DNA from 2 places in the Rhizobium brockwellii genome. Region 2 is predicted to be linked to the other one. Evidence: riboswitches for the same ligand, from Rfam matches in the RefSeq annotation. Region 2 holds a riboswitch; the other holds the start of a gene.
What was found. Region 2 has a riboswitch for cobalamin ahead of cobU (bifunctional adenosylcobinamide kinase/adenosylcobinamide-phosphate guanylyltransferase). Riboswitches for the same ligand answer to the same signal wherever they lie in the genome.
Positions count from the first base shown of each region.

Region 1: linked by a shared signal. The riboswitch ahead of nrdH (glutaredoxin-like protein NrdH) and the one ahead of cobU (bifunctional adenosylcobinamide kinase/adenosylcobinamide-phosphate guanylyltransferase) in region 2 are both predicted to bind cobalamin.

Region 1 is NZ_CP053439.1:3,920,557-3,925,912, forward strand. It holds gene nrdF (class 1b ribonucleoside-diphosphate reductase subunit beta) at 1-718, opposite strand, end outside; gene nrdE (class 1b ribonucleoside-diphosphate reductase subunit alpha) at 806-3,010, opposite strand; gene nrdI (class Ib ribonucleoside-diphosphate reductase assembly flavoprotein NrdI) at 2,989-3,393, opposite strand; gene nrdH (glutaredoxin-like protein NrdH) at 3,408-3,629, opposite strand; cobalamin riboswitch at 3,893-4,119, opposite strand; gene RLCC275e_RS19295 (heavy metal translocating P-type ATPase) at 4,381-5,356, opposite strand, start outside.
Region 2 is NZ_CP053439.1:2,400,783-2,406,138, reverse strand. It holds gene RLCC275e_RS12030 (chloride channel protein) at 1-1,116, opposite strand, end outside; cobalamin riboswitch at 1,371-1,765, shown strand; gene cobU (bifunctional adenosylcobinamide kinase/adenosylcobinamide-phosphate guanylyltransferase) at 1,993-2,502, shown strand; gene cobW (cobalamin biosynthesis protein CobW) at 2,507-3,556, shown strand; gene cobN (cobaltochelatase subunit CobN) at 3,561-5,356, shown strand, end outside.

The sequences.
Region 1 (5,356 bases), 1.5 Mb from region 2:
TCGCCTCGTTGTCATAGAGTTCGAGCAGCAGCTCGAAGGCGAAATCCTTGATCTCCTGCTTCCGCTCGTCGCCGAGGCGTTCCAGCCCGCGCTGGAACTTGTAGCCGATATAATAGCCGTGCACCGCCTCGTCGCGGATGATCAGCCGGATCATGTCGGCCGTGTTGGTCAGCTTGGCGCGGCTCGACCAGTACATCGGCAGGTAGAAGCCGGAATAAAACAGGAAGCTTTCGAGGAAGACGCTCGCAACCTTCTTCTTCAACGGATCGCCGGAGCGATATTGCTCCATGATCAGCGCTGATTTCCGCTGCAGGAATTCGTTCTCCTCCGACCAGCGATAGGCATCATCGACATCGGGCGTCGAGCACAGCGTCGAGAAGATCGAGGAATAGGAGCGCGCATGCACCGCCTCCATGAAGGAGATGTTGGAAAGCACCGCCTCCTCATGCTGCGTCACCGCATCCTCCATCAGCCGGATGGAACCGACGCCATTCTGGATCGTGTCGAGCAGCGTCAATCCGGTAAAGACGCGGATGGTCAGCTGCTGCTCGACCGGCGTCAACGTCGCCCAGGAAGGAATGTCGTTCGAAAGCGGCACTTTCTCCGGCAGCCAGAAATTGCCGGTGAGCCGGTTCCAGACTTCGAGATCCTTGTCGTCCTCGATGCGGTTCCAGTTGATGGCGCGCACGCGGGAAGCGGGTTTGACTTGCATGTTCATCGGATGGTCCTTTTCGGGCGTCGGCATCTGCATGGCGAAGGGAACTGCGGAACCCTCCCGCTTCTTGCAGCGCCAGCGGCAATCAAATCACAGCGTACAGGATACGCAGCCCTGCACCTCGGTGCCGGACAGCGCCATCTGGCGAAGGCGAATGTAGTAGATCGTCTTGATGCCCTTCTTCCAGGCATGGATCTGGGCCTTGTTGATGTCGCGTGTCGTTGCCGTGTCGCGGAAGAACAAGGTCAGCGACAGGCCCTGGTCGACATGCTGGGTCGCCGCCGCATAGGTGTCGATGATCTTCTCCGGCCCGATCTCGTAGGCATCCTGATAATAGTCGAGATTGTCGTTGGTCATGAACGGCGCCGGATAATAGACACGGCCGATCTTGCCTTCCTTGCGGATCTCGATCTTCGAGACGATCGGATGGATCGAGGAGGTCGAGTGGTTGATATAAGAGATCGAGCCTGTCGGCGGCACCGCCTGCAGGTTCTGGTTATAGAGGCCGGAGGCCATCACCGCCTTCTTCAACGCCACCCAATCTTCCTGCGTCGGAATGTGAATGCCTGACGTCTCGAACAGCGCCCTCACCGTCTCCGTCGCCGGCTCCCAGAGCCGGTCGGTATATTTGTCGAAATATTCGCCGGAGGCATATTTCGAGTTCTCGAAGCCCTTGAAGCTCGTGCCGCGTTCGACCGCCAAAAGGTTCGAGGCGCGGATCGCGTGATAGGTCACCGTATAGAAATAGATGTTGGTGAAGTCGACGCCTTCCTCGGAGCCGTAGAAGATGCGTTCACGGGCGAGGTAACCGTGCAGGTTCATCTGGCCGAGGCCGATCGCATGGCTCTCGTCATTGCCCTTCTCGATCGAGGGAACCGAGGAGATGTGGCTCATGTCGGAGACGGCCGTCAGCGCCCGGATCGAGGTCTCGATCGTCTTGCCGAAATCGGCCGAATCCATTGCCGCGGCGATATTCAGCGAGCCGAGATTGCAGGAAATATCCTTGCCGAGATGTTTGTAGGAAAGGTCGTCACGATATTCGCTCGCCTCGCTCACCTGCAGGATTTCCGAGCATAGATTGCTCATCGAAATACGTCCGGCGATCGGGTTCGCCCGGTTCACCGTGTCCTCGAACATGATGTAGGGGTAGCCGCTCTCGAACTGGATTTCGGCAAGCACCTGAAAGAATTCGCGCGCCTTGATCTTCCTCTTGGAGATGCGGGCATCATCAGCCATCTCGCGGTATTTTTCCGTCACCGAAATCTCGGTGAAGGGCACGCCATAGACGCGCTCCACGTCATAGGGCGAGAACAGGTACATATCCTCGTTGTTCTTGGCGAGTTCGAAGGTGATGTCGGGCACGACGACGCCGAGCGACAGCGTCTTGATGCGGATCTTCTCGTCGGCATTTTCGCGCTTGGTATCGAGGAAGCGCATGATGTCGGGGTGGTGGGCATTGAGATAGACGGCACCCGCGCCTTGGCGCGCACCGAGCTGGTTGGCATAGGAAAAACTGTCTTCGAGCAGCTTCATCACGGGGATGATGCCCGAGGACTGGTTCTCGATATGCTTGATCGGCGCGCCCGCCTCGCGGATATTCGTCAGTGACAGCGCCACACCGCCGCCGCGCTTCGACAATTGCAGCGCCGAATTGATCGACCGACCGATCGATTCCATATTGTCCTCGACACGCAGCAGGAAGCAGGAAACCAGTTCACCGCGCTGCTTCTTGCCGGCGTTGAGGAAGGTCGGCGTTGCCGGCTGGAAGCGGCCGGAAATGATCTCGTCGACCATGTCGCGGGCAAGGGTCTCGTCGCCGCGCGCCAAGGCCAGCGCCACCATACAGATGCGGTCCTCATAGCGCTCGAGATAGCGCTTTCCGTCGAAAGTCTTCAGCGTATAGCTGGTGTAATATTTAAAGGCGCCGAGGAAGGTCGGGAAGCGGAATTTCTTGGCATAGGCCTGGTCGAACAGGTCGCGTACGAAGTTGAAGGAATACTGGTCGAGGACCTCCTGCTCGTAATAGCCCTCGGTCACGAGGTAATCGAGCTTTTCCCGGAGATTGTGAAAGAACACCGTGTTCTGGTTCACATGCTGCAGGAAATATTGCTTGGCAGCCATTCGATCCTTGTCGAGCTGGATCCACCCCTCGTCGTCATAGAGGTTCAGCATCGCATTCAGAGCGTGGTAGTCGAGCGTTTCCGCCGCTTTCAAAGGACGTTCGCTGGCGGGATGAGCAAAAGTGTTATGCGGTTTTGCGCCCGCATCCCGCGTCAGAGGTGTTCCTGTGTCCAAAACCGTTCCATTCCGTGTTTGACGTTGGCGACGTCGTCTTCCGTGCCCAGCAGCTCGAACCTGTAGAGGTACGGCACCTGGCATTTCTGCGAGACCACGTCACCGGCGAGCCCGTAAGTCTCGCCGAAATTGCTGTTGCCCGCGGCAATCACGCCGCGGATGTGTCCTCGGTTTTCCGCTTCGTTGAGGAAACGGATCACCTGCTTGGGAACGGCGCCCTTGCCGCCGTCGCCGCTATAGGTCGGCACGATCAGCACGAAGGGTTCGCGGATATGGAACGCGTCTGCGCCAACTGGCGGAATGCGCGCCGCGCGCAGTCCGAGCTTGGCGACGAACCGATGGGTATTCTCGGATCGGCTGGAATAATAGACGATCAGGCCCATCGCTTGTCCTCAGGTCAGGAGAGCGCGCTGATCATGTCGGGACGGAAGCCCGCCCAATGCTGCTCGCCGGCGATGACCACAGGCGCCTGCATATAGCCGAGGCTGCGGACGCGATCGAGCGCTTCGGCATCCTCAGAGATATCGACGATGTCATAATCGACACCCAACCGGTCGAGGGCGCGGTAGGTGGCAGTGCACTGGACGCAGGCAGGCTTGCTGTAGACGGTGATGGTCATCATGTTCCTCGTGATTCAATGGATTCCGGACGAAAAACGGGGATCGGGCGCCTTGCAGCGTCCGAGGCAAAACTTGGCAATCAATCTGATTAGGGCGGCGCTTCAGGCGCCGGGCATTATCCCTTGCAGGATCTGTGCGGGCGGCGGTTTTGATTCTCTCGACATGACTTCAACCCCGAAGTGCTCATGCGGACGTTCGGGGGCAGCGCAACAGATGCGGATTTAATCCGCCTGACATGCACAACCTTCCGGACACCCCGCACGTGGACGTTTCGCTCAAGGCAGGTCTCCTGGCTTGCGGGTCGAAGCACCCTGCCCCCAGCCTTCCCAAAGCATCATGCCTCAGTGACCTGAAATCGGACAGTTGCTCGCCGCTTACAGTTGCGGGGGCAGCTCCGGTCTTGTTTTGCCTTCATGGCAAAACGCACCGTATTCCCGTCTTAGCCCGCGATCCTGACGAATCGAAGGAACCTTGAACACAAGATATAGTACTCGAATCAAAGTTGACGTCAACGGATGGTTTGTGCGTCGCGTTACGGCATGTTTGAAATTGCTACATTCCTGTGAAAAACATGGATAACAGCTGGTTAACAGCGGCAGGCTGTGGAGAAGCCTGCCGAGCCAGGAGCCGGCATATACCGGCTCTCCAGGAATCGATTAGGCGCTCAGGCGCGAGTCGTTGCGGCACTCCGCAACACCCGGGCGGCCGCCACCATGTTGACGAGCGCCGGACGTGTGAAAGAAAGAAATGCTATATCTTTATTCGAAGCAGCCGCAGTGCGTTGATCGTCACCAGCACGGTGGCGCCGGTATCGGCGAGGATCGCCGGCCAGAGCCCGGTAATGCCGGCGATCGTCGTCACCAGAAACACCGCCTTCAGCCCAAGTGCGATGGTGATATTCTGCAGGATGTTGCGCATCGTGCGTTTGGAAAGTTCGATCATCCGCGCCACATCGCCAACGCGTCCGTGCAGCACGGCTGCATCCGCCGTCTCCAGCGCCACATCGGTGCCGCCACCCATGGCGATGCCGATATCGGCAGCGGCCAGCGCCGGAGCGTCGTTGATGCCGTCGCCGACCTTGGCGACGACGAAGCCCTGGCGCTTCAATTCGCCGACGACCCGCTGCTTGTCCTCGGGCATCATCTCACCGCGCCAGTCGATGCCGAGCATGCCGGCAACGGCTGCTGCCGTCCGCTCGTTGTCGCCTGTCAACATCATCGCCTTGACGCCTGCTGATTTGAGGGCAGCGAGCCCAGCCTCGGCATCCTCACGCGGCTCGTCGCGCATGGCGATCAGGCCGGCCGCAACACCGTTGACGAGCAGCACCGACACGCTCTTGCCCTCGTCGTTCAGCGCCGTGATGCGTGCATCCTGTTCGGCGCTGAGCGTCCCGCGCTCGCGGGCGGCAGGCGGCGACAGCAGGTCCAGCGTCTCACCGCCGACTTTGCCGCTGACACCCTTGCCCGGCAGCGCCTCCAGCTCGAAGGCCGGCGGCACGGGAACACCATCGGCCTTGGCACGGTTGAGGATCGCCAGCGCCAGCGGATGGCTGGAGCCTTGCTCCAGCACCGCCGCACGCGACAAGACCTGCGCCTCGCTCAGCCCGAACGAAATGATGTCAGTTACCTGAGGCTTGCCTTCCGTCAGCGTGCCTGTCTTGTCGAAGGCGACCATCGTCACCTTGCCGAGCGTTTCCAGCACCGCGCCGCCCTTCATCAGCAGCCCG
Region 2 (5,356 bases):
ATCGGCGAAATAGGGGCCGCAATAGGCGAAGAGCTTGCCGAGCAGGGCACCCATGAACAGCGAGGCGAAAAACAGGCCGCCCCTGAAGCCGGAGCCGATGGAGATCGCCGAGGCGAAGGATTTCAACAGGAACAGCCCGATCAGCGTCGGGATCGCCACATCGCGGGAGAGGTTGAGATGCAGTGCGCCGTGGCCGGCCGAGAGCACCTGCGGCGAAATCATCGCCAGCAAGCCGACGACGATGCCGCCGAGAGCCGGGCGGAAGGGCGGGGCGATTGCACTCTTGCGTGCCAGTTCCTCGATGAAGGCGACGCCCTGCATGATCAGGATGCCGACGCCGGCGCAGAAAGCACCGAGCAGCAGCGCCGGGATATAGTCGGCCGGAACGACCGAGCCGAAGCTGCCGATATCGATGGTGAAATCGCTGCCGGCAAGCAGCCTTGCGATCAGGGTGGAGACAAGGGCGGAGACGACGACAGGCGTCAGCGAGACGATCGTATAGGTGCCGATGATCAGCTCGAAAGCATAGAAAGCACCGGTCAGCGGCGCGTTGAAGGCGGCGGCAATGGCGCCGGCTGCGCCGCAGCCGACGAGGATGCGCAGATCCGGCCGGCGCAGTTGCAGCTTCAGGCCGAATTTCGAGGCGAGGCCGGCAGCAAGCTGGGTGTAGCCGGCCTCAAGGCCGACCGAGGCACCGAAGCCGTTGGAAATCAGGTTCTGCACGGCAACGATGATGCTGTCGGTCAAGGACAGACGGCCGCCATGCAGGGCATTGGCCTCGATCGGGTCGACCATCGGCTTTTTGCGCCTTTTCGCCAGCACGAAGAGCAGCAGGCCAAGCAGGATGCCGCCGATAACGGGCGCGCTGAGCAGCAGCATCTTGTTCTCAATTTCGGACCCGCTCAGTCGCTCGCTGTCGGCGATGCCGAAGACCAGCTGGTGCAGTTCGTTGGACACGTAGCTCATGCCGGTGACGGCAAGGCCAGAGGTGATACCGACGACCGCGCCCGCCAACGACAGGCCGACCTCGCTGCGGCGGGTCAGCGCGCGCAGCCGTCCCGGATCGAAGAAAACACGCAGCGCGCGGAAACGGCGCCGATCCAATTTCATAAGCATGGTGAGACAACTAGGCAGAGAGAGGCCCGGTCAAGGGCGAAGGCGCAGTCCGCTTGCGACCTAATTGCGGCGAAAAGCCGGCGCGGGGGATAAATATTTATGACGTAAGTCTCTGATAAATGAAGATAATGTTGGTAGAGTTAGTCGTGTTGCCGTGAGTGTCCCAACTCGCCAGCTTTTGACCGGTCTTCAGCGCTGGTTGACTTCACCTCTGAGCTTGCCTAACCATCCCTGCTAACGGATGGTCGACTGACCATCCTGACATAACGGATGGTTCCGGATCGGTGTACGCCCTTCCGGATGAAAAGGGAATGTGACGGGGCGGACCCAAGCCGGGCGCCTTCATCACAGCCGACCCCGCGACTGTAGAGCGGTCAGGGTCTTCCATCCGGCACTAAGCCCTTCCGGCCGGCGGCTTGCAATCATGCAAGCGGGCGGGACGGGCGACATGCCGGAAAAGCCACTGGATATGCATGGTGATCAACCGGGGTCGGACGCCTCTCAATCTACGAATCGTCCACCTTTTCACTGATGCAGCCGGGAAGGCGAGGATGATCCGCTGGCACGATCAGGGCGACCGGTTTCCGGTCCGCCCCGATCGCGGCCGATAACCGCGAGCCAGGAGACCTGCCATGCGTGCCGGGCGAGAAGCCCACACCTGGGCACTATGCCCGTTGCCAGCACGGAGGTTGTCTTGGCTCAACGATTGAATTCGGCGCAGCCTGGTGCGGCGCATGCCACGCCTCCAAGTAGCGCTGCAAGAGGAGTGTTTTCGGCCGCTTATGTCGAATGCTGGGGTGTCACACCCTCAGTAGCCGAGAAAGGTGCACTCGGAACAAGCCACGGCTATGCACTCTCCCTGAGGGGCGTTTGAGTATGACCGCCACCTTCATCCTCGGCGGCGCACGTTCCGGCAAATCCCGGTTCGCCGAAGACCTCGTGACGGCGACCGGCCTCGACCGTCACTATGTCGCGACCGGCCGTGCATGGGACGAGGAGATGCAGGCGCGCATCGCCCAACACAAGGCTGATCGCGGTCCGTCCTGGACGACGCATGAGGAGCCACTCGATCTTGTCGGCAAGCTCACCGCCATCGACGGACCGGGCCGCATCGTGCTGGTCGACTGTCTGACGCTCTGGGTCACCAATCTGATGATAGAGGAGCGGAACATGGCGGCGGAATTCGCCGCCCTTGCCGATTTCCTGCCCGCCGTGAAAGCGCGGCTCGTTTTCGTTTCCAATGAGGTCGGTCTCGGCATCGTGCCTGACAATCGCATGGCGCGGGATTTTCGCGATCATACCGGCCGTTTGCACCAATCGATCGCGGCGAAGGCCGCCGAAGTTTATTTCATCGCGGCAGGCCTGTCGCTGAAAATGAAGGGTTAAGTCCATGAACCAGCAGAAGATTCCTGCAACCGTCATCACCGGCTTCCTCGGTGCCGGCAAGACGACGATGATCCGCAACCTGCTCACCAATGCCGGCGGCAAGAAGATTGCGCTCATCATCAATGAATTCGGCGATCTCGGCGTTGACGGCGACGTGCTGAAAGGCTGCGGTGCGGAGAATTGCACCGAGGACGACATCATCGAGCTGACCAATGGCTGCATCTGCTGCACCGTTGCGGACGATTTCATCCCGACGATGACGAAGCTGCTCGAGCGCGAGCAGAGGCCCGACCATATCGTCATCGAGACTTCTGGTCTTGCCCTGCCGCAGCCGCTGGTCGCCGCCTTCAACTGGCCCGACATCCGCACCCATGTGACCGTCGACGGCGTCATCACGGTGGTCGACAGCGCCGCCGTTGCCGCCGGCCGCTTCGCCGACGACCATGATGCCGTCGATGCGCGCCGCGCCGAGGATGAATCGCTCGATCACGAGAGCCCGATCGAGGAGCTGTTCGAGGACCAGCTGACCTGCGCCGACCTCATCGTGCTCAACAAGACAGACCTCATCGATGCTGCGGGCCTTATCAGGGTGCGAGACGAGGTCGCCTCCCGCACGGTGCGCAAGCCTGTGATGATCGAGGCGCGGAATGGCGAGGTGTCGGCTGGCATTCTGCTCGGCCTCGGCGTCGGCACGGAGGACGATGTCGCCAATCGCAAGTCGCATCACGAGCTGGAGCATGAAGACGGTGCGCCGCACGACCATGATGAATTCGACAGCTTCGTCGTCGATCTCGGACCCATTGCCGATCCCGCCGGCTTCGTCGAAGCGCTGAAGGACATCATATCAGCCCATGACGTGCTGCGTCTCAAGGGTTTCGTCGACGTTTCAGGCAAGCCGATGCGCCTGCAGCTCCAGGCCGTCGGCAGCCGCATCGACCATTATTTCGACCGCGCCTGGGTAGCCGGAGAAAAGCGCGGCACACGCCTCGTCGTCATTGGCCTGCACGAAATGGACCAGGGCGCGGTGAGGGCAGCGATCGAAGCGCTGGCATAGACCGATGCATCTGCTTCTGGCCCAGCAGGGAACGATCAGCGACGGCGAGGAGGCAATCGACCTCGGGCAGACGCCGGGCGATATCCTGTTCCTGTCGGCGGCCGACAGCGAGCTTGTAGCGATCGCCGCCGCCCATCGCGATCGCGGGGCGGGGCCTTCGCTCCGGCTCGCCAGCCTGATGAGCCTGAAGCATCCGATGTCTGTTGATACCTATGTCGAGCGCACGGCGCGGCATGCGAAGCTGATCATCGTGCGTGCGCTCGGCGGCGCCAGCTATTTCCACTACGCGCTGGAAGCGCTGCATGCGGCGGCGGCGCGTTCAGGTGCGCTGATCGCGGTGCTACCGGGTGACGCCAGGCCTGATGCGGGGCTGGTGCCTTTCTCCAATATTGACCTCGACGATCTCAACGCGCTCTGGGCCTATCTGATCGAGGGCGGCGATGCCAATGCGCGGGCCTTTCTCGATTATGCCGAGGCGATGTTGTCTGGCGCGGAGAAGCCGGCGGCGGCTGTGCCTTTGATGAAGGCGGGTATTTGGTGGCCGGGGCGGGGGTTGATCGGGGTCGAGGAGTGGCTGCGGGTTGTTGCGGAGGTGTCTTTGGGTGTGGTGCCCGCCTTATCCGCAGAGATCGAGATACCCCCCTCTGTCCTGCCGGACATCTCCCCCACAAGGGGGGAGATTGGCAAGTTGCCAGGGCTTCCCATAAAAGAACCGTTTGAAGATGCAGCACCTTCGGCTGGGGAGATGGAACGAGACCTATCATCCCTGATCTCCCCCCTTGTGGGGGAGATGTCCGGCAGGACAGAGGGGGGTACCTCAGGTTCGACGGAAGAGGTGGAATTCGAACCCACATCTCGCCCCATCGTCGCCATTAGCTTCTACCGCGCCCTCGTCCAAAGCGGCGAGACCGGGCCGATCGAAGCTCTGATCGAAGCGCTGATGACACTCGGCCTCCGCCCGCTGCCGGTCTTTGCCTATAGCCTCAAGGATCCGGTTTCCACAGGCATTCTCGAAAGCGTGTTTTCGACGCTGAAACCCGATGTCGTCATCAACACGACCGGCTTTGCGGTCTCGGCACCGGGTGCGGACCGGCAGCCGACGGTGCTGGAGGCGAATGAGGCGATCGTGCTGCAGGCGATCCTGTCGGCCTCGTCCAGGGAGGCATGGGCAGCTTCCTCGCAGGGCTTGTCGGCGCGCGATCTCGGCATGAACGTGGCACTGCCTGAAGTCGATGGCCGGGTGCTGGCGCGGGCGGTCTCCTTCAAGACGGCGGCACGGTACGATGCGCTGGTCGAGACGAATATCGTCGCCAGCCAGGCCGATGCCGGCCGGGTGCGCTATACGGCGGAGCTTGCCGCCAATTGGGCGCGGCTGCGGAAGACTTCCGCCGGCGACCGGCGCATCGCGCTCGTCATGGCGAACTATCCGAACCGCGATGGCCGGCTCGGAAACGGCGTCGGCTTGGATACGCCTGAAGGCACCGTCGAGGTGCTTCGCGCCATGCGATCGGCGGAGTATCCGGTCGCCGAGATTCCCGCCGACGGCGATGCGCTGATCCGCCATCTGATGGAAGGGCCGACCAATTCCGGTTCCGAGGGAAAGATCATCCGCGAGACGCTTTCCCTGAGTCTGTACAACAGCTTCCTGGAATCTCTTCCCAACAAGATTCAGGATGAGGTGAGAGCCCGCTGGGGCGATCCCGAAGATGATCCGTATTTTCGCGAAGGCATCTTCGCCCTGCCTTTCGCCCGTTTCGGCGAGGTCCTCGTCGGCATCCAGCCGGCGCGCGGCTTCAATAT